DNA from 2 places in the Massilia orientalis genome. Region 2 is predicted to be linked to the other one. Evidence: predicted binding sites of a transcription regulator. Region 2 holds the regulator's gene; the other holds the start of a gene.

Region 1 (15,101 bases), on a different contig from region 2:
TGACGTGCTCCTGGCGCAGGCCGATTTCTTCCTCGAGCTCTCGGTACATCGCCTGTTCCGGCGTCTCGCCGTATTTGATACCCCCTTGCGGAAATTGCCAAGAATGCTCACGCACCCGCTTGCCCCACCACACTTCGTTGTTGGCGTTCAGCAGGATGATGCCGACGTTGGGGCGAAACCCTTCACGATCGAGCATAATTCACCTCGAAACTTTCTGCCGGCTGATCCCTCTTACTTACGTTTTCACCTAGCAATCCAGATACGTCTGTCGCGCAACCTGCACAGGAACAACAGCATGCACCACGTGTTTCGGATCCATTTGTATAAAGATTGGATGCATCAGCCAGCTAATCCTTTAAAATTAGGTCGATTATAACCCTCTCTTTTTAAAAAGAATTCACCGATATGCGCGCCTCACGATTTTTTATTTCAACGCTCAAAGAAGCGCCCTCCGACGCCGAGATCGTCAGCCATAAACTGATGATGCGCGCCGGGATGATCAAGCGACTCGGCTCCGGCATCTACACGTACATGCCGCTGGGCCTGCGCGTCATTCGCAAGGTCGAGGGCATCATCCGCGAAGAGATGAACAAGGCGGGCGCGATCGAACTCTTGATGCCGCTGGTGCAGCCGGCCGAGCTGTGGCAGGAGACGGGCCGCTGGGACAAGATGGGGCCGGAACTGCTGCGCCTCAAGGATCGCCACGGCCGCGACTTCGCGCTGCAGCCGACCTCGGAAGAAGTCGTGACCGACGTCGTGCGTACCGAAGTCAAGTCGTACCGCCAGCTGCCGTTGAATTTTTATCACATCCAGACCAAGTTCCGCGACGAGCGCCGTCCCCGCTTCGGCCTGATGCGCGGCCGCGAGTTCACGATGAAGGACGCCTATTCCTTCGACCGCGACGTCGAAGGCATGCAGAAGTCCTACGAGACGATGTTCAACGCCTACGTCAACATCTTCAACCGCTTCGGCCTGAAGTTCCGCGCGGTGGCGGCCGACAACGGCGCCATCGGCGGCACGGGCTCGCACGAATTCCACGTCATCGCCAGCACCGGCGAGGACGCGCTGGTCTACTGCCCGAACTCGGACTTCGCGGCCAACATGGAAGCGGCCGAGGCGCTGCCGCTGATCGCCCAGCGCGGCGCCGCGACGCAGCCGCTGACGAAGGTCTCCACGCCGAAGACCACCAAGTGCGAAGACGTGGCCAAGCTGCTCGGCATCGGCCTGGACCAGACCGTCAAGTCGATCGCGCTGACGGTCGAGAAGGACGTCGACGGCAGGCAGGTCAGGGAAAACTGGCTGCTGCTGCTGCGCGGCGACCATGAACTGAACGAAGTCAAGGTCACGAAAGTGCCGGGCCTGAAGGACTTCCGCTTCGCCAGCGAAGCCGAGATCCAGGAAGCCTACGGCACCGTGCCGGGCTACCTCGGCCCCATCGGTACGAAGCAGCCGGTCAACATCGTGGCCGACCGCACCGTCGCCAACATGGCCGATTTCGTGTGCGGCGCGAACGAAGCCGACTACCACCTGACCGGCGCCAACTGGGGCCGCGACGTGGCCGAGCCGGTCGTCGCCGACCTGCGCAACGTGGTCGAAGGCGACGCCTCGCCGGACGGCAAGGGCCAGCTCGCGATCGAGCGCGGCATCGAAGTGGGCCACGTGTTCCAGCTGGGTACCGCGTACTCCGCCGCGATGAATTGCGTCTACCTGGACGAGAAAGGCCAGCCGGCCCCGATGCAGATGGGCTGCTACGGTATCGGCGTGACCCGCATCCTGGGCGCCGCCATCGAACAGAACTTCGACGACAAGGGCATCATCTGGCCGGACGCCATCGCGCCGTTCGAGCTGGTGCTGTGCCCGATGGGCTATGACCGCAGCGATCTGGTGAAGCTTGAGACCGATCGCCTGTATGCCGAGCTGCAGGCGGCCGGCGTGGACGTCATCGTCGACGACCGCGGCCTGCGTCCGGGCGCCATGTTCGCCGACTGGGAACTGGTCGGCGTGCCGCACCGTGTCGTGATCGGCGAGCGTGGCCTCAAGGAAGGCAACCTGGAATACCAGGGCCGCCGCGAGCTTGAAGCGACCGCCGTTCCTGCCGCGGACATGCTCGGCTTCATCAAGGGCAAGCTGGGCAAGTGATGGCGCGACGGTTGATCAGCCGGGCAGCAGCCCGGCTCGGCCCGGTCTTGCTCGCCGCTGCACTGATGAGCAGCGGCGCGGCGCAGGCCGGCAACCAGAAAGAGGAAGCGTTGGGAGACGCGGTCCGACTTGCACTGGAAAACGCCATTCGCGACGGCCGGCCGCCCAAGCCGGTCCTCCGCGACGAGGTCGCGCGCGTCCGTTACCAGCAGTGGTTCGACGCGATGTCGGCGCGCCTCAAGCGCCGCCTGCCGGACGATCAGACGCGCACGGAATTCCTCGAAATCGCGTGGTACGAAGCGACGCGCGCGGGCCTCGATCCGGGGCTCGTGCTGGGCCTGATCCAGGTCGAGTCGGCGTACCGCAAGTACGCCGTGTCGATGGTCGGCGCGCGCGGCTACATGCAGGTGATGCCGTTCTGGACGAAGGTGATCGGCGACTCGAACCGCCGCGCGCTGTTCGACATGCAGACGAATCTGCGCTACGGCTGCTCGATCCTGCGCATGTACATCGACATGGAAGGGGGCAATCTGTATCTCGCCCTCGGCCGCTACAACGGCAGCCGCGGCAAGCCCGAGTATCCGAATGCGGTGCTGGCGGCGTGGAAGAACTGGGAGTTCAAGCAGGACGTGATGGTGTCCAGCCGCTGATTTTTCTCAGCCTACGCCCGAATCTCCTCGATCAGCTGCTGCGCGTGGCGTGGCAAGCCCTCGAAGCTGCGCATGCACAGCGACAGCTGGCGCACCGCCCACGCGTCGGCCAGCTCCAGCACGGCGAGGTCCATCGTGCGCGCACAGCGCCGCGCGGCCGGTTCGGACACCAGGCCGATCCCGACCCCGCTCTCCACCATCCGGCACACGGCGTCGAAGCTGCGCAGGCGCACCCGCGCGCGCAAGGTGCGGCCCGCGCGTTCGGCCAGCTGCGTCAGATAGCGGAACAGGGCGCTGTCGCCCGTCAGCGTGACGTGGTCGAAATCCACGAGCCGCGCGAACGTCACGGCTTGTCCCTCCTGCGTGACGAGCGTGCGCGCCAATGCCGGCTGCGCGACCGCGACGATGCGGTCGGTGCAGAACGGGAAGGTCTCCAGGCCGGACAGGTCGACCGTGTCGGCCACGATGCCGAGGTCCGCGCCGCCTTCGCGCACGGCGCGCGCGATGTCGCTGGAGGTGCGTTCTTCGAGGTCGATGTCGACGTCCGGATGGCGCGCCATGAAGCCGGCCAGCCGCTCCGGCAGGTACTCCGACAGCGCCGCCGTATTGCACAGCAGCCGCACCTGGCCCTTGAGGCCCGCCGCATGCTCGCCCAGTTCCGCGCGCAGGCGCGCCAGCTGCTGGAACACGAGGCGGGCGTGGCGCTGCAGGGCGAGGCCCGCTGCCGTCGGCTGCACGCCGCGCCGGCCGCGCACGAGCAGGGGTACGCCCAGCGTCTCTTCCATGTGCTGGATGCGTTCGCTCGCGGACGCCAGCGCCAGGTGCGCGCGCCGGCTGCCGGCCGTGATGCTGCCGGCATCCAGCACGTGCAGGAACAGCTGCAGGTCGACCAGGTCGAATCTCATGTCGGAGGTCATGTAAAGCAAAAAGCCCCGGCTCGCCGGGGCTTTTCGCATGGGGCCATGGGGCAGCCAGCCAGATGTTCTTATTTGAGGTGATCCGAGATCAGCTTGGTCATTTCGAACATCGACACCTGCGCCTTGCCACCGAAGACGGCTTTCAGCTTGTCGTCGGCGTTGATCATGCGGCGGTTGGCCGCGTCCTGCAGGTTTTGCGCCTTGATGTAGTCCCAGACTTTCTTGGTCACTTCCGTGCGCGGCAGCGGTTTCGCGCCGACGACGGCGGCCAGCGTTGCGGACGGGGTCATCTCTTTCATGAAAGCGGCGTTGGGCTTGCGTGCCGCGGCAGGCTTCTTTGCTGCTGCGGTTGCTTTCGGTGCTGCTGCTTTGGCAGGAGCTGCTGCCTTTTTAGCGGCCGCCGCCGGCTTGGCGCTCGGCTTCGCCACTGGCGAAGCCGAGCCTTTCTTCGCGGGCGCTGCGGTGGTTTTTTTGGCTGTTGCCATCTTCGAGCCTCCTAAACGGAACACATGGAAATTTGCGCTTGAGCGCACCCGGCTTATATTGGTAGGGTTTTAGTGTTCGTGCAAGTCTTTTTCGAAATTTTTTCACTCTTACAAGCCCTAAAACAGCCCGTTGTGTTACCCGGACCTCCCTAGAGCGAAAAAACAGGCCTCCCAAGCACAAAAAAGCCGTGCGGGACGGTGGTCGCGCACGGCGTCGTTGGGGCGGATCAAGGATCAGCGCATACCAGGCATCATGCCCTTCATCCCGCGCATCATCTTCATCAGGCCGCCGCCCTTGAGCTTCTTCATCATCGTGTTCATCTGATCGTACTGGGTCAGCATGCGGTTCACTTCCTGCACCTGCACGCCGGCGCCGGCCGCGATGCGGCGCTTGCGGTTGGCCTTGATCAGTTCCGGCTTGGCGCGTTCCGCCGGCGTCATCGAATCGATGATGCCGCACATGCGGCGCACCTGTTTCTCGGCCTGGTCCATGTTGGCGCCGTTTGCGGCCTGCTGGAACTGGGCCGGCAGCTTGTCGAGCAGGCCGGCCATGCCGCCCATCTTCTTCATTTGCGCGAGCTGGGCGCGGAAGTCGTTCATGTCGAACTTGCCGCCCGACTTGATCTTGTTGGCCATGTCGGCCGCGGCCTTCATGTCCACGCCCTTGCGCGCTTCCTCGACCAGCGCGAGGATGTCGCCCATGCCCAGCACGCGGTTGGCCATGCGGGCCGGATCGAACGCTTCCAGCCCGTCCAGCTTTTCCGACACGCCCGCGAACTTGATCGGCTTGCCCGTCACGTGGCGCACGGACAGCGCCGCGCCGCCGCGCGAGTCGCCGTCGAGTTTCGTCAGGATCACGCCGGTCAGCGGCAGCGCGTCGTTGAAGGCTTTCGCGGTGTTGATCGCGTCCTGGCCGACCATGGCGTCGACGACGAACAGCGTCTCGATCGGATTCGCGGCCGCGTGCACGGCGGCGATCTCCTGCATCATCGCCTCGTCGATGGCCAGGCGGCCGGCCGTGTCGATGATGACGACGTCGTGATAGTGCTTCTTCGCCCAGTCGATCGCGTTCTTCGCGATGTCGACCGGCTTGTCGCTGGCGGTGGACGGGAAGAAGTCGGCGCCGACCTGCTTCGTCACCGATTCCAGCTGCGCGATCGCGGCGGGGCGGTAGACGTCGGCGGAGACGGTCAGGACCTTTTTCTTCTTTTCTTCCTTGAGGTACTTGGCGAGCTTGCCGGTGGTGGTCGTTTTACCGACACCCTGCAGGCCGGCCATCAGGATCACGGCCGGCGGCTGCTGCGCGAACGACAGCTGCGACGCGTCCGGACCGAGGTCGGCGCCCATCAGCGCGCCCAGTTCCTTCTGCACGACGCCGACGAGGGCCTGGCCCGGCGACAGGGAGCCGATGACTTCCTCGCCCAGGGCCTTTTCCTTCACTTTGGCGATGAATTCGCGCACGGCCGGCAGCGCGACGTCGGCCTCGAGCAGGGCCAGGCGCACTTCGCGCAGCATCTCGGCGGTGTTGGCCTCGGTGAGGCGGGCCTCGCCACGCATCGTCTTGACGACCTTGGCAAGGCGTTGTGTCAGGTTATCCAGCATGTTCTACCTTTTGTACTGATGGGAACGTCGAAAAACCTACTGCGCGTTGCACTGTCGTCCTGCGATGCTCGCTGTACTGCTCGTACAGCTGCGCTTCTCGAACGACATTGCTGCCGCTCGCGACGGTTTTTCGAGGTTCCCTGATATATATAAGCGGCGGGCGCGCAACACGCCATTTTACCGCATGTCGGGGCGGGTTTTTCCCCGTCAAGACCCGAATTCAGCCATTCGCAAGCGGCATAGTCAACGATTCGATTTGATTCTTGGTAAAACCTGATTGGACGGTTTGACAATGTATTGCTTCGAGTTTATGTTCCAGAGGCGTCACGCAGTTCATTCCAATAAAAGTTCTACCCCAATCGGAGAGACAGGCAATGAAAGCACACGTGTTCGGCAAGACCCTCGCCATCGCCGCGCTGCTGGCCGCGAGCGGCGCCCAGGCGCAGGACGTGGTCCGCCTCGGCAACCTCAAGTTCGCGCACTACGGCGCGGTGTCATACATCAAGGAGATCGCGCCCAAGTGCGGGATCAAGGTCGAGGAGCGCATCTTCGCGAAGGGCCTGGACGTGATGCAGGCCATCATCGCGGGTGAACTCGACGTCGGCACGACGGCGTCCGAGGCCGCGATCTCGGGCCGCGCCGGCGGTGCGCCGATCTACGTCGTGGCCGGCTTCGCGAAGGGCGGCGCCCGGCTCGTCGCGCGCGCGGATGCCAACGTCAAGGCCGTGAAGGACCTGAAGGGCAAGAAGGTGGGCGTGACGCGCGGCGGCATCCAGGAAGTGCTCCTGATGGCCGAGTTGCAAAAGGCCGGCCTCAGTGCCGACCCGGCGCCCGGCAAGGACGTGCAGATCGTCTACCTGGCATACGCCGACCTCAACCAGGCGCTGCTGGGCAAGAACATCGACGCCATGATGCAGTCCGAACCCCAGTCGTCGCAGGCGATCAACAAGGGCTTCGGCGTCGAGGTCCTGAAACCGTACGACACGCCGATCGGCGAACCGGTGCGGACGATGGTCATGACGGAAAAGTTCTACAACACGAAGCGCCCCGTGGCGGAGAAATTCATGCGCTGCTTCGTCATGGCCACGAGCGCCTTCATCCGCGACCGCGCGCTGGCCGAGAAATACGTGCGCGAAGTCGTGTTCAAGGGCCAGATCACGAAGGACGATTTCGACGACGCGATCAGCAATTCGCCCTATACCTACGACATCACGCCGGAGCACATCCAGACCACGGCCGACATCATGTTCAAGACGGGCGTCGGCCGGATGGCCAAGCCGCCGGTGGCGAAGGACTGGGTCAAGACCGATTTGCTGGATGAGGCGAAGAAGAGCCTGAACATCAAGTAAACGAAACCACGCAAGGAGCGGAGATGCTGAAACGCAGGTGGCAGGACATCGCGATCGGCCTGGTCGTGCCGATCGTCGCGATCGCGATCTGGCAGTGGGTGGCGAGCATGGGATGGGTCAACGAGCACGTCCTGCCGTCCCCGCTGCAGGTCTGGCACAAGTGGATCGCGTACCTGCTGCCGCTGCAGGACTACCCGGCCTGGCACGAGGCCAACGGCGGCGGGCGGCTGGCGTGGATGGTCTCCGGCGAATTGATCACCGACGCCATCGGCAGCATGTACCGCGTGATCGTCGGCTTCCTCGTCGGCGCCGCGCTGGCGCTGCCGATCGGCCTCGCCATGGGCGCGAGCCGCATCGCGCATGCCTGGCTGAATCCGTTGTTCCAGCTGCTGCGCCCGATTCCGCCGATCGCCTACATCCCGATGTCGATGCTGTGGTTCGGCCTCGGGAACCCGCCGGCCTTCTTCCTGATCGCGCTGGGCGCCTTCTTTCCCGTGCTGATGAACACCATCGCGGGCGTGCGCCAGGTCGACGGCATTTATTTGCGCGCGGCGCGCAACCTGGGCGCGAGCGGGACGACGCTGTTCCTGCGCGTGATCCTGCCGGCGGCCGTGCCGTACATCCTGACCGGCATGCGCATCGGCATCGGCACGGCGTTCATCGTCGTGATCGTGGCCGAGATGATCGCCGTGAACAACGGCCTCGGTTTCCGCATCTCGGAGGCGCGCGAGTACTTCTGGTCGGACAAGATCATCGCCGGCATGATCACGATCGGCCTGCTCGGTCTCGCCATCGACGTCGGCATGAATAAACTGAACAACCATCTGCTGCGCTGGCACCGCGGCCTGGAGCACTGACCATGACCGCACACATCGTGATTGACCATGTCAGTAAAGTGTTCGACGGGGACGGCCGGCGCATGGTCGCGCTGCAGGACATCTCGCTGGAGATCCCGCACGGCCAGTTCGTCTGCCTGCTGGGACCGTCCGGCTGCGGCAAGTCGACCCTGCTGAACGCCGTCGCCGGTTTCGCGCCGCCGACGACCGGCCGCGTGCTGGCCGACGGCGTGCCGGTCGCCGGGCCCGGGCCGGAGCGGGGCATGGTATTCCAGGAATATGCGCTGTTCCCGTGGATGACGGTGGAGCAGAACGTCGGCTTCGGCCTGGAGATCAAGGGCATGGCGCGCGCGCAGATCGCGGCGCGCGTGGGCGGGCTGTTGAAACTCCTGTCGCTGGAGGATTTCGCCAAACGCTATCCGAAGGACCTGTCCGGCGGCATGCGCCAGCGCGTGGCGATCGCGCGCGTGCTGGCGCTGGATTCGCCGATCCTGCTGATGGACGAACCGTTCGGCGCGCTCGACGCCCTCACGCGGCGCAACCTGCAGGACGAGCTGCTGCGCCTGTGGGCGGAACTGAAGAAGACCGTCATCTTCGTCACGCACAGCATCGAGGAAGCGATCTATCTCGCCGACCGCATCGTCGTGATGACGTACCGGCCTGGCACGATCAAGCGCGACATCCTGGTCGACCTGCCGCGCCTGCGCGATCCGGCGGCGCCCGAGTTCAATGCGCTCAAGCGCGAACTGGGGCTGATGGTGATGGAGGAGCAGCAGCGGCATCACGACGCGGAAATCAAGGCCGCGGCCGTGGATTGAACAGCCGTCGTTCCCGCGGAAGCGGGAACCCATACTGAGCCTCGGAAATCTTGGTGATCGCGAAGCGGGCGCGACTCCGGTAACTCAGCATGGATTCCCGCCTTCGCGGGAATGACGTGCCGCTTACTCTTCTGACAACCTAACCTCGCCCATTCCGGATGGTGTAGACTCGCGCGTATGCAACTCACCCTATTCATCGCCGCGGCAATCCTGTACGCGGTATGTGCCCTGCTGCCGTCGCGGCAGGGCTCGGCCATTTCGGCCGTGACCGCCGTCGCCTGGGCCGTGCACGGTGCCGCGCTGTGGCCGGACATCGTGTCGAATGGCACGCTGCGTGTCGGCTTCGCATTCATGCTGTCGGCGGCCCTGTGGATTTCCGTCGCCGCCTACTGGATCGAGAACCGCAATTTCGCGCTGGACGGCATGCGCCGCATGGTCATGCCGTGCGCGGCCGTCGCGGCGATCCTGCCGCCGCTATTCCCCGGCAACCTGATGCCCGTGCAGGACCAGTCGCCCGCGTTCGGCTGGCACGTCGCGGTCGCCGTGTCGGCGTACAGCACGCTCACGATCGCCGCCTTCCACGCCGTGCTGATGGCGCTGCAGGAGGCGCGTCTGCACACGAAGAGCGCGAAGAAGGGCTGGTTTACCGGCGCGCTCGACCAGCTGCCGGCGCTGCTGACGATGGAGCGGCTGCTGTTCCGCATGATCGGCATCGGTTTCGTCCTGCTCAGTTTGACCGTCCTGTCGGGCATCGTGTTCTCCGAACAGCTGTTCGGCCGCGCGCTGCGCTGGGACCACAAGAACTTTTTCGCGCTGCTGTCGTGGGTGCTGTTCGCCGCGCTGCTGGCCGGACGCCGCTGGCGCGGCTGGCGCGGCAAGACCGCGCTGCGCTTCACGCTGGCGGGATTCGCCACGCTGGCGCTGGCTTACGTCGGCAGCCGGTTCGTTTTCGAAGTCGTTCTGCACCGGGGGTTCGTATGACGCGACTGCTTTTCTGGATTGCGCTCGTCATCCTCGTGGTGGCCGCCATCCGCAGCAAACTGCGCGCCGCGATGACGCGCGCACAAGGCCCGGCCACCGGCACCGGGCCGGCACCGGCGTCCGCCGGCGGGGACACGAAGGCCTGGAGCCGCGTCGAGGACCAATCCGAGACGATGCTGTGCTGCGCCCATTGCGGCATCTATTTCCCGGCGTCGGAAGCCGTGCGGGCCGATGGCCGCGACTATTGCGGCACGGCGCACGCGCGCGAGGCGCACCAGCAGGCCCGGTAAGCCGCCGCATGGCGAGCCGGCTTTCCCTTTCCGCCGAGTCGCGCTCGACGTTCTGGCGCTCCCTGCAAACGCTCACGGTCACGCGCATCGTGATCGCGTTCGTGCTGCTGCTGTACCTGTCGATCGACGTGCGGCGCGGCCGCGTCGACGGCACCGCGTATGCCGAGACGTGCATCGCCTACGTGCTGGCCGCGCTGATGTTCGCGGTCGTCGCCCAGCGCTGGCGGCGGCGCTTCCTGTGGCAGTTGTCGGCCCAGGTCCTCGTCGACATCGTCGCGATCTCGCTGCTGTACCTCGCCGCCGGCGGCATGCGCAGCGGCCTCGCGCTGCTGTACCTGTTCCCGCTGGCGGGCGCCGCGATCCTCGCGCCGCTGGTGCTGGCCCTGTTCTCGGCCGCGCTGGCCACGCTGTTCGTGCTGGGCGAGAGTACCTGGGGGATCTTCATGCGCGCGGACGACCCGCCGCTGACCCAGGCCGGGCTCACCGGCGCTGCATTCTTCGCGGTGGTGCTGGTGGTGAACCGCCTGGCCGCGCGCCTCATCAAGCAGGAAGAGCTGGCCGCGCGGCACGGCGCCGACCTGCGCATCCAGCAGGCGATCTACCGCATCGTCGTCGACGACGTGGACGACGGCATCCTCGTGCTGGGGCGCGATGGCACCGTCTTCGGCGGCAATCCGGCGGCGCGCCGCATGCTCGGGCTGGAGACGCAGCCGGGCGAGGACGGCAACACGTTTCGATTGACCGACCTGGCGGCGCTGGAACCCGTGGCGCAGCGCTTCACGGACTGGGTCGGCCGCTGCATGGACGCGCCGGCGGCGGCGACCGGCGGCTTCGTCACCGTCAAGCGCTGGCACGAGACGGACGGCCCGGTGTGCGGCCGCCTCGACCAGCCGGTGCACCTGAAGTTGCGCTTCGCGCGCGTGGACACGCCGCAGGGCACGGCCGAACGCAGCCTCGTCTTCCTGCAGGACGTGAGCGCCATCGAAAACCAGGCGCAGCAACTCAAGCTCGCATCGATGGGACGCCTGACGGCCAGTATCGCGCACGAGGTGCGGAATCCCCTGTCGGCAATCGGCCACGCGACGTCGCTGCTCGCGGAAGACCTGCACGGTCCGGCGGAAACGCGCCTGCTGCGCATCGTGAACGACAACGTGGCGCGCGTGAACCGCATGGTCGAGGACATCCTGAAACTGTCGCGCAAGGTGCAGCCGAACGGCACGCCGGTCGCGCTGGACGACTTCCTGCCCGAGCTGCGCGCCGAGTTCACGGAAATGCACGGCATGGCCGGTGATATAGTGTGGGTAGGCGATGCGGGCGGCCGGTCCGTGCGTTTCGACGGCCTGCACCTGCGCGAAGTGCTCGTGAACCTGCTCGGCAACGCGATCCGCTACGCGAGCGGCAAGCCGGCCAGCATCCGCGTGGTCCCCGTGCTCGACGCGACGGGCCGCATGGAATTGCACGTGCAGGACGACGGTCCGGGCATTACGCCGGAAGTGCGGGCGCATTTGTTCGAACCGTTCTACACGACGTCGAGCAAGGGCACGGGCCTCGGCCTGTACCTGGCGCGCGAGCTGTGCCTGAACAACGGCGCGATGCTCGACTACGAATACCGCACCGAGGACGTGCGGCCCGGCGCGGGCACCGGCGGCACGGGTGAGGCCAGCGGCCGCTTCGTGATCACGTTCGGTGCAACTATCTAATGTCACGGAAAGAAGGCATGAGCTCACCCCGCATCCTGGTGGTCGACGACGAACCCGACCTGCGCGAGCTGCTCGAGATCACCCTGCTCAAGATGGGGCTCGACGTCGACAGCGCCGCGACCGTCCGCGAGGCGCGTGCGCTGCTGGGGCAGAAGCCCTATGCGCTGGTGCTGACCGACATGCGCCTGCCCGACGGACTCGGGCTGGAACTGGTGCGCGAAGTCGCTGCCCATCATAAGAGCACGCCCATCGCCGTGATCACCGCGTATGGCAGCGCCGAGAATGCCGTCGTCGCGCTGAAAGCCGGGGCGTTCGACTACGTGTCGAAGCCCGTCGTGCTGGACGATTTGCGCGCCATGGTGCGCGCGGCCTTGAAACTGTCCGACCCCGCGGCGGCGCCGGCCGCCAGCCAGGCCGGAGACACGTCGCGCCTGGTTGGCCAATCGCCCGCGATGCAGGCGCTGCGCACGCAGATCGCGCGGCTGGCCCGCTCGCAGGCGCCGATCGCGATCAACGGCGAATCCGGCAGCGGCAAGGAACTGGCCGCGCGCGCGATCCACGCCCAGAGCGCGCGCGCCGGCAAGCCGTTCGTCGCCGTGAACTGCGGCGCGATCCCCGAGGCGCTGATGGAGGCCGAGTTCTTCGGCTATCGCAAGGGCGCGTTCACGGGCGCGAACGACGAGCGCGACGGCTTCTTCCAGGCCGCCAACGGCGGCACGCTGATGCTCGACGAGGTGGCGGACCTGCCGCTCGCGATGCAGGTCAAACTGCTGCGCGCGATCCAGGAGCGGCGCGTGCGCAAGATCGGCGCGACGGTCGAGGAACCGGTCGACGTGCGCATCATCAGCGCCACGCACAAGGATCTCGCCAGATGCGTGGAAAACGGCAGCTTCCGCCAGGACCTGTTCTATCGCCTGAACGTTATCGAGCTCACGTTGCCGCCGCTGCGCGAACGGCTGGACGATTTGCCGCTGCTGGTGGACGCCATCCTCGCGCGCCTGGCCGGGCCGGGCGGGGCGCGACTGGGGCCCGGCGTGCTGGACGCGCTGCGCGGCTATGCGTTCCCGGGCAATGTGCGCGAGCTGGAAAACGTGCTGGAACGCGCGCTCGCGTTTGCCGACGACGGCGTGATCGAAGTGGGCGACCTGCTGCTGAAAGGGGCGAAGCTGGGCGATGCGGCCGTCGTGCCGCAGCCGCCGCAGACGCCGGTGAGCGCGGCACCGGCGCCGACAGCGGCGCTGGAGCAGGCCGCGCCACCGCCGCCGCTCGCGTACGGCGCGCTGCCGAGCAACCTGCCGGACTACCTGAGCCAGGTCGAGCGCGACATCATCCTGCGCGCGCTGAACCAGACCCAGTTCAACCGCACGCAGGCGGCGAGCCTGCTCGGCATCAGCGTCCGGCAGCTGCGCTACCAGATGCAGAAACTGGATATCCACGCGCCCGAGCCCTGAGTCAGGGACTGTGAAGCGCGTGGTCTTTTCGCCAACGCAGCAACGCCAAACAGGCCGATTTTGCACGATTAATAAGCACACGAATTCGCGCTACAAATTCAATGTTAGTGCTTACTTCGCCGTGGAGGCTTCAAGTATCGGCACTGATCGATGTCAAGAAAAAAATCTTACTCACAGAGCTCATAAAAATCGCGGACATCGACTACAATTAGGTCTGTAAGGCCGTTGTCTACTACATCTAGTGGTCAACGGCCTTAATGCCGAACAGGCTGAGTAGGAGCGCGACGCTTTTTTTCTCAATATTGCCGCTCCTATTTTTTATCGGCAGAAAGTTATCGAGTTGCCAATTTTGATGAGTTGGCAGCGTTCCCTGGATTCACTCCGAGGGGTCCATATCTACCTAATTCGTAAAGGCGGTGGCAGTCTGTGACGCCAATGCTGGGAGGCTCAATGCAAACATCTTCGGACATTTCCATCAACACCGTCGCGGCAGCTACGACGGCCGGCAAGAGCGCGGACGAACTGGTCGCGGGCAGCGACTACCGCATCATCCGCCGTAACGGCGCCGTGGTGCCGTTCGCGCCGAGCAAGATCGCCGTCGCGATGACCAAGGCGTTCCTGGCCGTCAATGGCGAGCAGGGCCGCGAGTCGGCACGCATCCGCGAGCTGGTCGCGCAACTGACGAACAACGTGGTCGCGGCGCTCGTGCGCCGCCAGCCGAACGGCGGTACCTTCCACATCGAGGATGTGCAGGACCAGGTGGAACTGTCCCTGATGCGCTCGGGCGAACATGACGTCGCGCGCGAATACGTGCTGTACCGCGCCAAGCGCATGGAAGAGCGCCGCGCCGCCAAGGAAGCCGCCGGCACGACGCAAATCGCCGCCCCGCAGATCCACGTGGTCGACGGCGGCGCGCGCCGCCTGCTGGACATGAACGAAGTGTCGTCCCTGATCGACGCCGCCTGCGCCGGCCTGGAAAAGCACGTCGACGCCGACGCCATCCTGGCCGAGACGGTCAAGAACCTGTACGACGGCGTGCCCGTCGAGGAACTGCACAAGTCGGCCGTGCTGGCCGCGCGCGCGCTGATGGAAAAGGATCCGGCCTACAGCCAGGTCACCGCGCGCATCCTGCTGCACTCGATCCGCAAGGAGATCTTCGGCAAGGAGGTGCCGCAAGCCGGCGCCGCCGCCGAATACGTCACCTACTTCCCGCAATACATCGCCAAGGGCATAGCCGCCGAGCTGCTGGACGAGGAACTGGGCAAGTTCGATCTGCAGAAGCTGGCCAAGGCCATCGTCGCCGACCGCGACCTGCAATTCGGCTACATCGGCCTGCAGACCCTGTACGACCGCTACTTCCTGCACATCCGCGAGACCCGCATCGAGATGCCGCAGGCGTTCTACATGCGCGTCGCGATGGGCCTGGCCCTGCGTGAAGAGAACCGCGAAGCGCGCGCCGTCGAGTTCTACAACCTGCTGTCGACGTTCGACTTCATGAGCTCGACCCCGACGCTGTTCAACTCGGGCACCCGCCGCTCGCAGCTGTCGTCGTGCTACCTGACCACCGTCGCCGACGACCTGGAAGGCATCTACGACGCCATCAAGGAAAACGCGCTGCTGTCGAAATTCGCCGGTGGCCTGGGCAACGACTGGACGCCGGTGCGTGCGCTCGGCTCGCGCATCAAGGGCACGAACGGCAAGTCGCAGGGCGTCGTGCCGTTCCTGAAGGTCGCCAACGACACCGCCGTCGCCGTCAACCAGGGCGGCAAGCGCAAGGGCGCCGTTTGCGCCTACCTGGAAACGTGGCACCTGGACATCGAGGAATTCCTCGACCTGCGCAAGAACACGGGCGACGACCGCCGCCGCACGCACGACATGAACAC
Region 2 (15,101 bases):
CGCCCGCAGGTCGCGCTGGTTCTCCGGCTTGCGGAACGCGTGTCCCTCGCCGTCAACCACGAGCAAGGTGGTCGGCACGCCCATCGCCTTCAGGCCGTGCCAGAACTCGAACGATTGCGCCGGCGGGCACTCGACGTCGCGCTCGCCCACGTAGACGAAGGTCGGCGTGCGCGCCACCTTGATCGATTCGATCGGCGACGCGGCGCGGTAGACGGCGGGATCGTCGTACATCGTCGCGCCGAAGTACGGCACCATCCACTGGTCGATGCCGTTCTGGCCGTAGTAGCTGATCCAGTTGGCGATGCCGGCGCCGGCCACCGCGGCCTTGAAGCGCTGGCTGTGCGTGACGCCCCACATCGTCATGAAGCCGCCGTAGGAATGCCCCATCAGCCCGAGGCGGTTGCCGTCGATGGGCGCGCGCGCGATGACCGCGTCGACGCCGGCCAGGATGTCGCGCCAGTCGCCGCCGCCGAAGTCGCGCCGGTTCGCGCGCGTAAACGCCGCGCCCTGGCCATAGCTGCCGCGCGGGTTCGGCATGAAGACGAAATACCCTTCCTTCACGAGGTCGCGCGCGAGCGGGTTGCCGTTGTCGCCGGCCGCCACGTAGCGCGGCGACGCCGCCGCCGCCGGGCCGCCATGCACCTGCACGATCATCGGGTAGGTGCGGCCCGCCTCGACGCTGCGCGGGCCCAGCAGCCAGCCCTGCACGTTGAACCCGTCGTTGGTCCAGCCGATGCTGCGCGCGGCGACCTGCGGCAGGAACCCGTCGTTGTCGCGGGTGATGGGCACCAGTTCCGGCAGGCGTCCGGCGACGATGCGCGGCGCGTGCTCGAAGTCTTCCGTCACCGACGCGGCCACGCGGCCGTCCGCGCTGAACACGACCCGCCCGTCGCGTCCCGCCGAGACGCCCACGGGCGCCTGCCACAGCATGCGCGCGCTGCGCGCCACGGGATCGATCGCGGCGATGCCGGCGTCGCTGCCGGCCAGCACGGACGCGAGCAACTCCTTGCCGCGCCACGTGATGCCGTTGAACGTGCCTTTGTAATCCGGCGTGACGTCGACCGGTTCCCCGCCTTCCAGCGGCACCGTGTACACGTCGCCGCCGACGGAGCCGAAGTCGCTCATCAGGCCACCGATGAACGCGACCGTGCGACCGTCCGGCGACACGTGGGGCATGTTCATCTGCATCTTCGGCGCCGCGATGATGCGCAGGCGGCCGCTCGCCGCGTCGACGTGGCCGAGCGTTGCGATCCACCAATTGTTGTCGCCATTGCCCCGCGCGCTCGTGACGACGAAGCCCTTGCCGTCCGGCGTCCAGTCATATTCGTAGATAAAGGTATCGCCTGGCGACACGAGGCGGTAGTCCCCGCCTGCCGCGGGCACGATCGCGATGCGCTGCTCGTCCTCTTCCTGCGCGAGGCCGATCTCGCCGACCTGGCGCGCCCCCGCCTCGACGGCACCCGTGAGCTTCTTCGCGCCGACCGTCGCGAGGAAGGCGACCTGGCGGCCGTCCGGTGACCAGCGCACCGTGCCGGCGACGCCCCCGATCGTGGCCAGCGTCGTCACGCGGCCGTCGCGCACCAGCACGACGCTGGCGGTGCCGGCCCTCGGATCGGCGACGATGGCGGCCAATGTCTTCTGGTCCGGCGACCACGCGAGGGACTCCAGGCGGCATGGCGCGCAATCGGATTTCTGCCACGTCGACGCGATCCGGCCGGTGGCCGTGTCGCGCACGACGATGCGCGGCCCCGTCTTCGGTTCACCCTCCACCGCTTCCACCGCCGCGATGCGCTCGCCGTTTGCCGTCATCGCGAGCGTTCGGTAGGTGCGCATGCCGGCTGGATCGGCATGTGCCAACGCGGCCGCCGCCAGCAGCACGGTCAATGCCGCGCCGCGCGCGACGGTCTTGCGATCGAGGGAAAGGTCCCGGGTCATGTCTCGTCCTTGTTATCGTTGCGATGCCAACGTAAAGACGGGCAGGCCGGCTACGCTGGCACGCAGGCCAGCAGGCAGTCTACGCCATTCGCTCAGGCCTTGGCGGCGCTGAGCATGCGCTCCACGTAGCGCGCGATGAGGTCGATCTCGAGATTGACCTTCTTGCCGGCGCGCAGGTGCTTCAGCGTCGTAACGGCGATCGTGTGCGGGATCAGGTTGATCGAGAAGCGGCAGCACTGGCTGCCGGCGGCGTCGATGTCCTCGACGCTGTTGACGGTCAGCGACACGCCGTTCACGACGACGGAACCTTTATAGGCCAGGTACTTGCCCAGGTCGCGAGGCGCGTCGACGACGAGCTTCCACGACTCGCCCACCTGCTCGAAGCTGTGCACGTCGCCGAGGCCGTCGACATGGCCCGAGACGAGGTGGCCGCCCAGGCGCTCGGCCAGGGTCAGCGCCTTTTCCAGGTTCACTTCGCCCGGCTGGTCGAGGCCCACCGTGCGATTGAGGCTCTCGCGCGAGACGTCGACCGCGAAGGCGCTGTCCGTCTTTTCGACGACGGTCATGCAGGCGCCGTTGATGGCGATCGAGTCGCCCAGCGCGACGTCGGCAAGCGGCAGGCCGCCCGCGTCGATGTCCAGGCGCACGCCGGCATCCGCGCCGTCCGCCAGCGGGGTAACCGATTTGATGCTGCCGACGGCAGCGACGATTCCGGTGAACATGATCTCTTCCTTTGTTTTGACAGTATCGGTATTACGCGTGGCGCTTCGGATCCTCGTCCCGCTTGAAACGCGCCAGGATGCGCAGGTCCGGCCCGACCTGGGCCACGCCGTGGAAATGCAGCGGCAGCTTGTCGGCGAGGTGCGCGAGCGGCGGCAGCGCGAACATCCCCTGTCCCGGGCCGACGAGGCTGGGCGCGAGGTAGACGAGCAGCTCGTCCACGCAGCCCTCGCGCACGAGCGAGGCGTTCAGCTTGGAACCGGCCTCGACGTGCAGCTCGTTGATCTCGCGCCGCCCCAGCTCGCGCATCAGCGCGGGCAGGTCGACCTTGCCGGACGCATTCGGCAACATGAGGATCTCGTGTCCCAGCGCCTGCAGCGCCGCTTCCTTGTCCGCGTCCGGCACGGCGGCCACGATCCAGCACGGCTCGCCCTGGAGGATGCACGCGTCGAGGTCGATGTCGAGGCGGCTGTCGACGATCACGCGGCGCGGCTGCAGCGGCGTGTCGATGCCGCGCACCGTCAGCTGCGGGTTGTCGACCTTGATCGTGCCGATGCCGGTCAGGATCGCGCTCGCGCGCGCGCGCCACGCGTGGCCGTCCGCGCGCGCCTGGGGGCTCGTGATCCACTGGCTCTCGCCGTTGTCCAGCGCCGTGACGCCGTCCAGGCTGGCCGCCGTCTTCAGGCGCACCCACGGCCGCCCGTGGCGCATGCGCGTGAAGAAGCCGATGTTCAATTCATGGGCCGGTTCGGCCAGCAGGCCCGCGCTGACCTCGATCCCGGCCGCTTCCAGCTGCGCGAGGCCGCGGCCGGCGACGAGCGGATTCGGATCGACCATCGCCGCCACGACGCGGCCGACGCCCGCCTGGATCAGCGCGTTCGAGCACGGCGGCGTGCGGCCGTAATGGCTGCACGGCTCCAGCGTCACGTAGGCGGTGGCGCCGCGCACGTCGTTGCCGCGCGCCTGCGCATCGCGCAGCGCCTGGATCTCGGCATGGGCCTGGCCCGCGGCCTGCGTGTGGCCCGCGCCGATGACGGTGCCGTCGCGCACGATCACGCAGCCGATGCGCGGGTTGGGCGCGGTGATGTACATACCCTTCGCCGCCCATTCCAGGGCCAGCGCCATGCCGTCGGTATCGCTCTGTATCTGCACTCTCGTTTCCGGTCTCGCTACGTTGTGTTGCCAGGTTCGCACTGGCGGCGTCCCGCCGCTTGAAGGTTCACGCTGGCGGCGACTCGCCGCTTGACGGTTCACCGCCGCCTAATTGTCATGGCGCCGGTGCGCCGTCGCAACCCGCATCGCGCGCCGGATCGCACACGCGCGCCCGGCCCAGCATGTTGATTTTAATACGGCGGATGTGCCCGCCATGAAACAGCGACACCGTTCCCCAGCGCGCCGCCGCGCTGTTACCGTCGGCGCAACTGCGTCCCGCGCCATTGTAGGCGATATAGTACGGCCGTGCGACATTCGTGAAAGCGAAGTCGATGGCAATGCCCGGCGCCAGCGGCCCGTGCTCCGCGATCAGCTCGCCCTCCCCCGGCTGGCCACCACCGTCGCGGTCTCGGTCGGGGTCACTGAGCACTTGCCAGCCCTGGCGCCAGTCGGCCCCGAGCGGATCGCGCGGCACCACCTTGACGTGCCGCCCGCGCGCGAGCGCCTGCGCCCGCGCGAGGTCGATGGCCGCGAACAGGTCGCCGGTGGCGGCCTTCAGCTGCTGCGTCCGCACGAGGTCGCGCAGGTCGGGCACGGCGATGGCCAGCACGATCGCGGACACGGCGAGCACGATGCACAGTTCGGGCAGCGTCACCCCGGCCGGCCGCCGGGCGCGCCTGGGAATGGATGTCACGGCCAACATCGCGCCTCCGGGTGTTCCGCGCCCTGGTGCCCGGTACTGTCGAGCGTCAGCGCGCCGCAATCGGGATCGCGGAAGCGCATGTCGACGCGGGCCGTGCCGGGACGGGCGCGGATCTCGACGCAGTCCCCGATCTCGCGGCCGGGACAGGCATGCGCGTCGAGCTCGTAGGCGCTGGCGGACGCGCTGGAGCCCGACCACCACGCGAAGCCGTCCGCGCCGGGCTCGCTCGCCGAGAACTCGACATACGTCTGATGCTGGAGGCGGTAGCGCTCCTGGCGCTGCATGGCGTCGATCAGCGCCACCTGGCCCTCGACGCGCCTGACGCGCACGGTGTAGCCGGCGTAGGACGGGTACGCGAGCGCGCCGAGGATGCAGAGGATAGTCAGGACGATCATCAATTCGACGAGCGTGAATCCCGCATCATGGCCGGGTACGGGCGTGCAGCTCGTCCCAGTTCGCGATCTCGCGCCAGCCGATACGGCCGGCCGGAAGCCGGCGTTCCGGCGGCCGATCGCCGTTGCCGCCGCCGCGTGCGTCCTCGTTGCCATTGTCATGTCCTTCATCATCGTCGTTTCCATGTCCGTGATCGCCTCCGGCGCCGCTCGCCGGCGGCGGCAGCCGGACCAGCGACTGCAATACGACCCGCGTCGACGTCCGCATCCCGAAGCCGATGGCCGTGACGCGATAAAAGCTGCCCTGTTGCGCCACCGCCCCCGCCGGCGCGATCCTTTCGATGACGTAGGCCGGCAGCCGCGCGGTCAAGCCCCCACGGCCGACCGCCAGCACGGCGCTCGTGAACCGGCCATAGGGCACGAGCGCCGGGTTGCCGGCGTCCGCCAGGTCGAGCGCCTGCCATGCCGGCGGCGACCGCTCGCGGCACAGCCCGACGTCGTCCGCACCGCGGCCGCAGTCCTCCGCGAACGCGTCGCCGCCCACCGGACCGAAGTGCGCGGTGCGCTCCGCCGGCACGCCCGCCGCGCCGGCGACGTCGTGCTCGGCGTCGCGCAGGGCCGCCTCGGCCGCCGCCTGCGCAACGTCGCGGTCGCGCTCGTTGCGCGCGGACGCCAGCAGGACGAACGCCCCGCGCGCGACGGCCACGCCGATCACCATCGTCGCCAGCATCAAGGTCAGCGCGCAGACGAGGGCCAGTCCGCGTTCGCGTGCGAACGTCCTCATGATGGCGGCGCCGGCACCGCGGCCGTGAACGTGAACAGCCGCCGCTCGCGCCGGCGCAGGTCCGGCGTCATACGCGCTTCGTCGAGCGAGCTGCCGGGGTCGTCAAACCCCGCCGCGGACGCATATCCGGCACCCAGCAGGTCGTAGCGCGCGCTACCGGGTTCGCCACGCGTGGGACGGCTGCCGTGCAGCAGCAGGCCCACGCGTACGCCGACGACGCGTTTCCAGTGCGTCCGCCGGTTGAACTCGGCCGGAGGCAGGGCGGCGAAGCCGGCATCGAGCGCGTCGATCCCCGTCGCGTTCACATAGAGGTTGGGCGTGCCGTCCGGCGGGTCGTCAGTATCGACGCCGTACAGCACCTGGAAGCCGTCCACGCCGCCGACCACCGCGTCCGCGCTCCAGTGCGCGGCGCCGCGGTATTTGCAGTGCAGCTCGGCCTCGCCTTCACCGTTGCGCGCCACGTAGAAGATGCTCCAGCCCTCCTCGCCCGCCGCGACCGGGAAGCCGGCGCAATCGACGGCGCTGGCGTCGCCGGGAAAGCGGACCGCCAGCACGTCGCTGCCGTTGACGGCGGCCGGCAGCGGATCGTCGATGGCGGCCGCGGCACGGGACAAGGTGCGCGCATCCAGTCCCGCGAGGCGTGCCGGGGCATTGTCCGCGGCGGGGTCGGCCAGCATGTCGGGATCGGCGGCGCCGGCCTGGCGTATGGCGCGGCCGATGAGGTCGATGGCGAAGCGTCCGCCGTCCTCCACGCCGCCCGACTCGGCCTGGGCCGCGTATGCGCCGTTCGCGAGCACGAGCAGGCGTCCGGCCATCAGCACGATGCCGAGGCCGATCGTCAGCGCCACCATCAGTTCGACCAGCGTCAGGCCACGCTGATGGATCCACGCGTTCATGGCGCCGCTCCCGCCAGCGGCATCATCAGCTTTGGGGCACCGGTCTCGCTGTCGCCTTGCGCGCGCCAGCCGAGCTTGACGACAACGGGCGCGCCGTCTTCCCCGTCGCAGGTCCAGGGCAGTACGCCGGCGGCATCGGGCCGGCCCGCATCGCGGCACACGCGGATGCGTCCCCCGGGGAAACCGGCCGCCACGGTCTCGGCCACTTCGAACACGTCGAAGCGCGCCAGGTCGTCCGCGTCGCAATCCGTGTCCGCATAGCACAGCGCCGGTGCGGCCGGCGCACCACCGGCGTTGGCGTCATAATCGAGGTGGAGATAGGGGTTGTCGGACTGCGCCAGCGCACCGGGATTGGTGCGCATGCGCTCGGCCAGCGAGCGCGCCAGGCGGGTGCCGTCGGACAGGCGGGCCGCGTCGCGCGCAGAGCGCACGGCCAGCGTCTGCAGCGCGGCCGCGCCGGCGATGCCGAGCGCGACGACGAACAGGGCGACGAGCACTTCGACCAGTGTAAACCCCGCGCGCACGCTCAGTGGCGAACCCGACAGCGACCGCATCGACGACCTCCAGCATTGCGTTGAACAGAGCTGACAAGGTAACAGTCGAGCTCCGGCAAGCCGTGTGGCGACTCAACCGTGAGGAGGGAACTAAAAACCGGGAAAAGTGACGCGCTTATTTGCGCGGCTGGCCCACTTCGGCGATGGCTTCCTGGAACTCGGCCAGGTCTTCGAAGTTCTTGTAGACGGAGGCGAAGCGGATGTAGGCGATCTTGTCGAGACGCTTGAGTTCCTGCATCACCAGCTCGCCGACATGGCCCGTGTCGACCTCGCGCCGGCCGCTGGTAAGAAGTTTTTCTTCGATGGAGGCGACGGCGCGGTCGATGGCTTCGGCCGCCACGGGACGCTTGCGCAGCGCGAGCATCAGGCTGCCGCGCAGCTTGGAGGATTCGTATTCGGTACGGCTGCCGTTCTTCTTGACGATGAACGGCATCGAGAGCTCGATCCGTTCGTACGTGGTGAACCGCTTGTCGCACGCGACGCAGCGGCGCCGGCGGCGGATGGCGTCACCTTCCTCGGATACGCGGGTATCGAGGACCTGGGTGTCTTCATGCTGACAGAACGGACATTTCATGGGGCTCGTAGAGGGCGCCGCAAGGGCGCCCTCCCTATCGCTTTACGCTTCGTAGACCGGGTACTTGTCGGTCAGTTGCTTGACTTCCGCCTTGACGCGCTCGATGGTCGCGGCGTCGTGCGGGTTGTCCAGCACGTCGGCGATCAGGTGGCCGACCTTGACGGCGTCTTCTTCCTTGAAGCCGCGGGTCGTGAAGGCCGGGCTGCCCAGGCGGATGCCCGACGTCACGAACGGCTTCTGCGGGTCGTTCGGGATGCCGTTCTTGTTGCAGGTCATGTGCGCCTGGCCCAGGATGGCTTCCGCTTCCTTGCCGGTCAGGCCTTTCGAACGCAGGTCGACGAGCATCACGTGCGACTCGGTACGGCCCGAGACGATGCGCAGGCCGCGCGAGATCAGCGTCTCGGCCAGCGCCTTGGCGTTCTTGACGACCTGCTGCTGGTAGGCCTTGAATTCCGGCGACAGCGCTTCCTTGAAGGCGACCGCTTTACCGGCGATCACGTGCATCAGCGGACCACCCTGGATGCCCGGGAAGATCGCGGAGTTGATGGCCTTCTCGTGCTCGGCCTTCATCAGGATGATGCCGCCGCGCGGGCCGCGCAGCGACTTGTGCGTCGTCGACGTGACGAAGTCGGCGTGCGGGACCGGGTTCGGGTATTCGCCGGCGGCGATCAGGCCGGCGTAGTGGGCCATGTCGACCATGAAGTAGGCGCCGACTTCCTTCGCCACGCGGGCGAAGCGCTCGAAGTCGATACGCAGGGCGAAGGCGGAGGCGCCGGCGATGATCAGCTTCGGCTTGTGCTCGCGCGCCAGGCGTTCCATCTGCTCGTAGTCGATGTCTTCCTGCTCGGTCAGGCCGTAGGAGATGACGTTGAACCACTTGCCCGACATGTTCAGCGCCATGCCGTGGGTCAGGTGGCCGCCTTCGGCCAGCGACATGCCCATGATGGTGTCGCCCGGCTTCAGCATCGCGAAGAACACGCCCTGGTTCGCCTGCGAACCCGAGTTCGGCTGGACGTTCGCGGCTTCGGCGCCGAACAGTTCCTTCACGCGGTCGATCGCCAGCTGCTCGGCGACGTCGACGTATTCGCAGCCGCCGTAGTAGCGCTTGCCCGGATAGCCTTCGGCGTACTTGTTGGTCAGTTGCGAGCCCTGGGCCTGCATCACGGCCGGCGACGTGTAGTTCTCGGATGCGATCAGCTCGATGTGGTCCTGCTGGCGCTTGTTTTCCTTCTGGATGGCATCAAACAGTTCCGGGTCAACCTTGGCGAGCGTGTGATCTTTTGCAAACATGAAAAAACTCCAATCGATAAGAGAACCAGGCAACGGTCAGCGCTGAACAGGCGGGAGCCGAAACACATGCGGGGCAGCCGCGATACCAACGCGTACCAGTCGGTGGCTGCCCAGGCGAACGGCAAGTTTGAAATCTCACGTTCCCCGGTGGGTGCCCACCTTCGCCACGCGCCGGCAGGCCGATCGCTCCTGATCGGACGGCAGCGCACGGTTTTCGCCAGTCACGTGAGATGTAAATGGAACCCCGGATTGTACGGGATTGTGCGGCTGCCAGGCAAGGAAACCGATGCCGACCTGTCAACCCGGCCTCCGGCGCTGCCCCGCGTGGTCATTTCAGCTACAATCTCACGGTTACAACCTGCCAGGCAAAAACCAAAATGATCGTTTTCATCACCGGCGCATCGGCCGGCTTCGGCGCCGCCATGGCGCGCACTTTCGTCAAGAACGGCCACCAGGTGGTGCTGGCGGCGCGTCGCAAGGACCGTCTGGATGCGTTGGCCAAGGAACTGGGCGAATCCGCCCTGCCGATCGCGATGGACGTCACCGACAAGAATTCGATCGAGGAAGCGCTGTCGATGCTGCCGCAATCCTGGCGCCAGATCGACGTCCTGATCAACAATGCCGGCCTGGCCCTGAACACGAAGCCGGCGTACGAGGTGCCGCTGGAAGACTGGGAAACGATGATCGCCACGAACATCAAGGGCCTCGTCACGATGACGCACGCCCTGCTGCCCGCGATGGTCGAGCGCGGCAATGGCCTGGTCATCAACATCGGCTCCGTGGCCGGCCGCACCCCGTATCCGGGCGGGAACGTGTACGGCGCCACCAAGGCGTTCGTCGAGCAGTTCACGCTGAACCTGCGCGCCGACCTCGCCGGCACCGGCGTGCGCGCGACGAACATCGCGCCGGGCCTGTGCGGCGGTACCGAGTTCTCGAACGTGCGCCTGCGCGACGACGCGGCCGCGGCCAAGGTCTACGAAGGCACGCAGCCGCTGACGGCCGAAGACATCGCCGAGACCGCCTACTGGATCGCCTCCCTGCCGCCGCACGTCAACATCAACCAGATCGAGATGATGCCGACCTGTCAGGGCTACGGTCCGCTCAACATCAAGCGCAACCTGGGCTGAGGCGTCAAGCACAAAAATCGGCCGACCGGCGAACGAATTGTTTTCGCTTTGTAACAGCGGCGCCGGCCAAAATGAAAAAGTGCTACAGTTGCTGGCTTGGCATGAGCCTCTCACATTCTCACGCCGGCCACTCATACCCAAGTATATGTACCCTGGCGCACGTATAACGGGTATAAATGGCGTAAAATGTTTCCCATTTTCATTTATGGCAGCTGAAATGCCTTCAGTTTTCACCTGGACAGTTCGCGTCTATTACGAGGATACGGACGCCGGCGGCATCGTGTACTACGCCAATTACCTGAAGTTCTTCGAACGTGCGCGCACCGAATGGCTGCGTTCGCTCGGCATCGATCAGCAAACCCTGCGCGACGAGGACGGCGCGCTGTTCGTCGTGCGCAATGCCAGCGTCGACTACGTCGCGTCCGCGCGCCTGGACGATGAAGTGAAACTGACCCTGAACGTGGAAAAGCTCGGCCGCGCGTCCGTCGAGTTCGACCAGCAAGCCTGGCGCGGCGATACGCTGCTCGCCAGCGCCGATGTCCGGGTCGGCTGCATCGATGCCGTCACGATGCGTCCACGTTCCCTCCCCGACCTTGCCGCTGCTAAAATGCGTGCCGCCTGATCATCCATTTGACCAAATATATATCCAATGAACGCAGTCCAAGACCTCTCATTCATTGAACTGATCCGCCATGCCCACGTGCTGGTACAGTTGCTGATGGCCCTGCTGTTCGCGATTTCCCTGATGAGCTGGACATATATTTTCCGCAAGCTGTTCGCGATCCGCGCGGCACGCCGCCAGACGGAACAGTTCGAGCGCAGCTTCTGGGCCGGCGGCAACCTGCACACCCTGCACCAGAGCGCCAGCAGCCAGCGCGACCAGAGCGGTCCGCTGGCCCGCATCTTCGAAGCGGGCATGGGCGAGTTCATCAAGGGCAAGCAGGCGTCGCGCGACGCGCTCGACATGGGCGCGGTGCTGGACGGCGCCCGCCGTGCGATGCGCGCCGCGTTCCACCGCGAACTGGACCAGATGGACACGCACCTGAACTTCCTGGCGTCGGTCGGTTCGGTCTCGCCGTACATCGGCCTGCTCGGTACCGTGTGGGGCATCATGAACGCGTTCCGCGGCCTCGCGAACGTGCAGCAGGCCACGCTGGCCACGGTTGCGCCGGGCATCGCCGAAGCGCTGATCGCGACCGCCATCGGCCTGTTCGCGGCCATTCCAGCCGTGGTCGCGTACAACCGCTTCACCCACGACATCGACCGCCTCGCGATCCGCTTCGAAAGCTTCGTCGAGGAATTCTCGAACATCCTGCAGCGCCAGTCGCGCTGATCGCCGTCACGAGGAACCGACATGGCCTTCAACAGCAGCCTGCGGGGCAGCCGTCGCAAGCTCAAGTCCGAGATCAACGTCGTACCGTACATCGACGTGATGCTGGTGCTGCTCATCATCTTCATGGCGGTGCCGCCGACGCAGAACCCCAGCGAGATCAAGCTGCCCAGCGCCGAGCGCTCGACGCAGCCGCCGGACGACTACATCCAGGTCGCGATCAAGGAGAATGCCCAGCTGCAGATCGGCATCACGGGCAAGAATCCGCAGCCGCTGGAAGACGTATCGAGCCGTTCGACGCTCGTCACGCGCCTGCGCGACCTGCACGCCGAGCATCCGGATTACCCGGTCTTGATAGCTGGCGACCGCGACAGCAAATACGATGACGTCATCCAGCTGATTTCGGAAGCCAAGAAGATGGGTATCACCCGCGTCGGCCTGGCCACGAAGTGAAGACGAACTGATGTCAGCAACGAAGCAGACCAACATCGGCAACGGCACGCCTTACAGCGTGCCGCCTGAACCGAACCGCTGGCCGGCCATCGGCCTGGCGGTGGGCGTGCACGCCATGCTGCTGGCGTTCCTGTGGATCGGCGTGAGCTGGCAGAACAATGCGCCCGTCGCCGTCGAGGCGGAAATCTGGGACGTGACGACGCAGACCGCCGCGCCGCCGCCCGCCCCGGCGCCCGAGCCGGAACCCGAACCCGAGACCCCGCCGCCGCAACCCGCGCCGAAAGCCGTGGAGCCGCCGCCCGTCGTCGAAAAGCCGCAGCCGAAGGCGCCGGACATCGCCCTCGAGCGCGAAAAGAAACGCAAGGAAGAATTGAAGCGCAAGCAGCTCGAGGAAGAGCGCGAACGCGAACTGGCGGAACAGAAACGCGCGGAAGAAAAGAAAGCGAAGGCGCTCGCCGAGAAGAAGGAACGCGAACTCGAAGAGAAGAAGGCCAAGGCCGACGCGGAAAAGAAAGAAGCCGAGAAAAAGAAAAAAGAAGACGCGGAAAAGAAAAAGAAAGAGGAAGCGGACAAGAAGAAAAAGGCCGCCGAAGAACAGAAGAAACTGGATGCCGCGCGCGCCGCGGAAATGCGCCGCATCACGGGCGCGGCAGGCAACCCGACCAGCACCGGCACAGCCGAGAAGTCGACGGCGCCGCGCATCGACACCGGATATGGCGCGGCCATCCGGGGCAAGGTAAAAGGCAATACGTCGTACGCGGGCAGCCTGGACGAACCGGGCAACCCGACGGCGACGTTCCGCGTCGAGCAGTTGCCGACCGGCGAGATCATTTCGGTCAGGAAGATCAAGAGCAGTGGTGTGCCTTCGTTCGACGACGCCGTCGAAAAAGGCATCGCCAAATCGTCCCCACTGCCCAAGAAGAAAGATGGTACGGTAGAGCGTTCCCTCGTGATCGAGTTCCATATGAAGGATCTGCAGTGATCGCGTTCCGACCTTAACCATTGCTGAGAGAAACATGAAGAAACTACATACCCTGCTGTTTTCGGCCACCCTCCTGATGGGCGTGGCTGCACATGCCCAGCTGAAAGTCGAAATCGCCGGCGTGGGCAGCAACCAGATCCCGGTCGCAGTCGCGGCATTCGCCGACGAATCGGTGGCCCCCGAACAGGTGTCCGCCATCATCCGCGCCGACCTCGAACGCAGCGGCGTGTTCAAGGTCATCGACGCGCGCCAGGCCATTTCCGACACCGCCAACATCGACCTGGCCGCCTTCAAGGCCAGCGGTGCCGACGCGCTCGTCGTGGGTTCCGTGCAGCGTCTCGCGGACGGCCGCTTCCAGGTGCGTTATAAACTGCTCGACACCGTCAAGCAGTCGCAGCTGTCGCAACTGTCCGATGCCGTCACGGCGCGCAATACGCGCCTGGAAGGCCACCGCATCGCCGACGACGTCTACGAAAAACTGACCGGCGTGCGCGGCATCTTCTCGACCCGCATCACGTACGTGAAGCAGGATCCGGCCGCGCGCGACTACAAGCTCGTCGTGGCCGACGCGGACGGCGAAGGCGAACAGGTCGCCGCGCACGGCCGCGAGCCGATCATCTCGCCGTCGTGGTCGCCGGACGGCACGAAGGTCGCGTACGTCTCGTTCGAACTGCGCAAGCCCGTGATCTACGTGCAGAACCTGGTGACGGGCCAGCGTACCGTGGTGGCCAACGAGAAGGGCAACAACTCCGCACCGGCCTGGTCGCCGGACGGCACGAAGCTGGCTCTCGCCCTGTCGAAGACCGGCAATACGCAAATCTGGATCGTGAACGCGGACGGCAGCGGCCTGCGCCGCGTATCGAATAGCAACGGCATCGACACCGAGCCGCAGTTCTCGCACGACGGCCAGTCGATTTACTTCACCAGCGACCGCAGCGGCGGTCCGCAAATTTACAAGATGAGCGTGAACGGCGGGCAGGCAACCCGCGTCACGTTCAACGGCAACTACAATATCAGCCCTCGTGTATCCCCGGACGGCAAGACGCTGGCGTGGATTTCGCAACGCGATGGGGGTTTTTCCCTGTATGCGATGGACCTGGCTTCCGGTCAGGAACAACGCTTGGCCGATGGGGCCACCGAACCGAGTTTTTCGCCGAACGGCAAATACATCATGTATGCGACGAAGGGTGGCGGGCGTACCGCATTGGCCGTTGTGTCGGTCGACGGACGTGTCAAGCAGCGCCTGAGCACCCAAGCGGGAAACATTCGGGAGCCCAGCTGGGGCCCGTTTATGAAGTAAAAACTTTTTGACCAGGAGAAAAACCATGCGTAATGTAAAAAGTGTAGCGTTCATCGTGGCTGCCGCCGCCCTGCTGTCGGCATGCTCGTCGACCAAGCTGCAGGAAGCCCCGAAAGTCGAAGAAAAGCCGGTCGCCCAGGCAACGCCGCCGGCCGAACCTGCACGTGAAATCAAGCCGGTCGAAACCGGCAGCGTCGATCCGCTGAACGACCCGAAAGGCGTCCTGGCGAACCGCAGCGTGTACTTCGACTTCGACAGCTACGTTGTCCGTGACGACGGCAAGCCGGTCGTCGAGAACCACTCGGCTTACCTGACCAAGAACACGCAGCGCAAGGTCCTGATCCAGGGCAACACCGACGAGCGCGGCGGCACCGAATACAACCTGGCCCTGGGCCAGAAGCGCGCCGAAGCCGTGCGCAAGTCGATGGCTGCCCTGGGCGTGTCGGACAGCCAGATGGAAGCTGTTTCGCTGGGCAAGGAAAAGCCGAAGGCCACCGGCCACGACGAAGCTGCCTGGGCTGAAAACCGCCGCGCGGACATCGTCTACCAATAATCGGGACGCTGTCTTGCCTGCCTGAGAGCTGGCGCTCCCGGCAGATTTGACAGCGGGGCGGGATGCGGTGCAGACTGCATCCCGCCCCGTTTCCATTTGGATTCCCTGGGAGCGTCGACAAACCTGCTGCGCGTTGCACTGCCGTCCTGCGATGCTCGCTGTACTGCTCGTACAGCTGCGCTTCTCGGCCGACATTGCGGCCGCTCGCGACGGTTTTTCGAGGCTCCCTTTAAGTTTAGAAAGAGTCATGATGATCAAACTGTCCCAGTTCCGCCTCGCCGCCGTCGCCCTCGCCCTGACCGCCTGGCTGCCCCTGCAGGCAAACGCCGGCCTGCTCGACGACGATGAAGCCCGCA

Evidence for each region. Region 2 encodes NrdR, which represses ribonucleotide reductase genes. Its sites were predicted from a motif close to CACNANATNTNGTG; they were not measured.
Region 1: QPK29_RS24705 (ribonucleoside-diphosphate reductase subunit alpha) is a predicted target of NrdR. The motif match lies at 13,449-13,462, and genes of this name have one in related genera.

The regions. Positions count from the first base shown of each region.
Region 1 is NZ_JASNRB020000018.1:1,759-16,859, reverse strand. It holds gene QPK29_RS24770 (RNA pyrophosphohydrolase) at 1-196, opposite strand, end outside; gene QPK29_RS24765 (proline--tRNA ligase) at 406-2,139, shown strand; gene QPK29_RS24760 (lytic transglycosylase domain-containing protein) at 2,139-2,789, shown strand; gene QPK29_RS24755 (LysR substrate-binding domain-containing protein) at 2,801-3,694, opposite strand; gene QPK29_RS24750 (SWIB/MDM2 domain-containing protein) at 3,775-4,191, opposite strand; gene ffh (signal recognition particle protein) at 4,426-5,793, opposite strand; gene QPK29_RS24740 (ABC transporter substrate-binding protein) at 6,168-7,142, shown strand; gene QPK29_RS24735 (ABC transporter permease) at 7,166-7,999, shown strand; gene QPK29_RS24730 (ABC transporter ATP-binding protein) at 8,002-8,796, shown strand; gene QPK29_RS24725 (cytochrome C assembly family protein) at 8,974-9,777, shown strand; gene QPK29_RS24720 (PP0621 family protein) at 9,774-10,067, shown strand; gene QPK29_RS24715 (two-component system sensor histidine kinase NtrB) at 10,076-11,767, shown strand; gene QPK29_RS24710 (sigma-54-dependent transcriptional regulator) at 11,785-13,218, shown strand; gene QPK29_RS24705 (ribonucleoside-diphosphate reductase subunit alpha) at 13,669-15,101, shown strand, end outside.
Region 2 is NZ_JASNRB020000008.1:19,141-34,241, reverse strand. It holds gene QPK29_RS14045 (S9 family peptidase) at 1-1,935, opposite strand, end outside; gene QPK29_RS14040 (riboflavin synthase) at 2,028-2,657, opposite strand; gene ribD (bifunctional diaminohydroxyphosphoribosylaminopyrimidine deaminase/5-amino-6-(5-phosphoribosylamino)uracil reductase RibD) at 2,689-3,807, opposite strand; gene QPK29_RS14030 (GspH/FimT family pseudopilin) at 3,923-4,510, opposite strand; gene QPK29_RS14025 (type IV pilin protein) at 4,498-5,022, opposite strand; gene QPK29_RS14020 (pilus assembly PilX family protein) at 4,931-5,686, opposite strand; gene QPK29_RS14015 (PilW family protein) at 5,683-6,582, opposite strand; gene pilV (type IV pilus modification protein PilV) at 6,579-7,136, opposite strand; gene nrdR (transcriptional regulator NrdR) at 7,252-7,710, opposite strand; gene glyA (serine hydroxymethyltransferase) at 7,753-9,000, opposite strand; ZMP/ZTP riboswitch at 9,102-9,235, opposite strand; gene QPK29_RS13995 (SDR family NAD(P)-dependent oxidoreductase) at 9,378-10,127, shown strand; gene ybgC (tol-pal system-associated acyl-CoA thioesterase) at 10,345-10,749, shown strand; gene tolQ (protein TolQ) at 10,777-11,460, shown strand; gene QPK29_RS13980 (biopolymer transporter ExbD) at 11,482-11,910, shown strand; gene tolA (cell envelope integrity protein TolA) at 11,921-12,892, shown strand; gene tolB (Tol-Pal system beta propeller repeat protein TolB) at 12,927-14,192, shown strand; gene pal (peptidoglycan-associated lipoprotein Pal) at 14,218-14,745, shown strand; gene ybgF (tol-pal system protein YbgF) at 14,996-15,101, shown strand, end outside.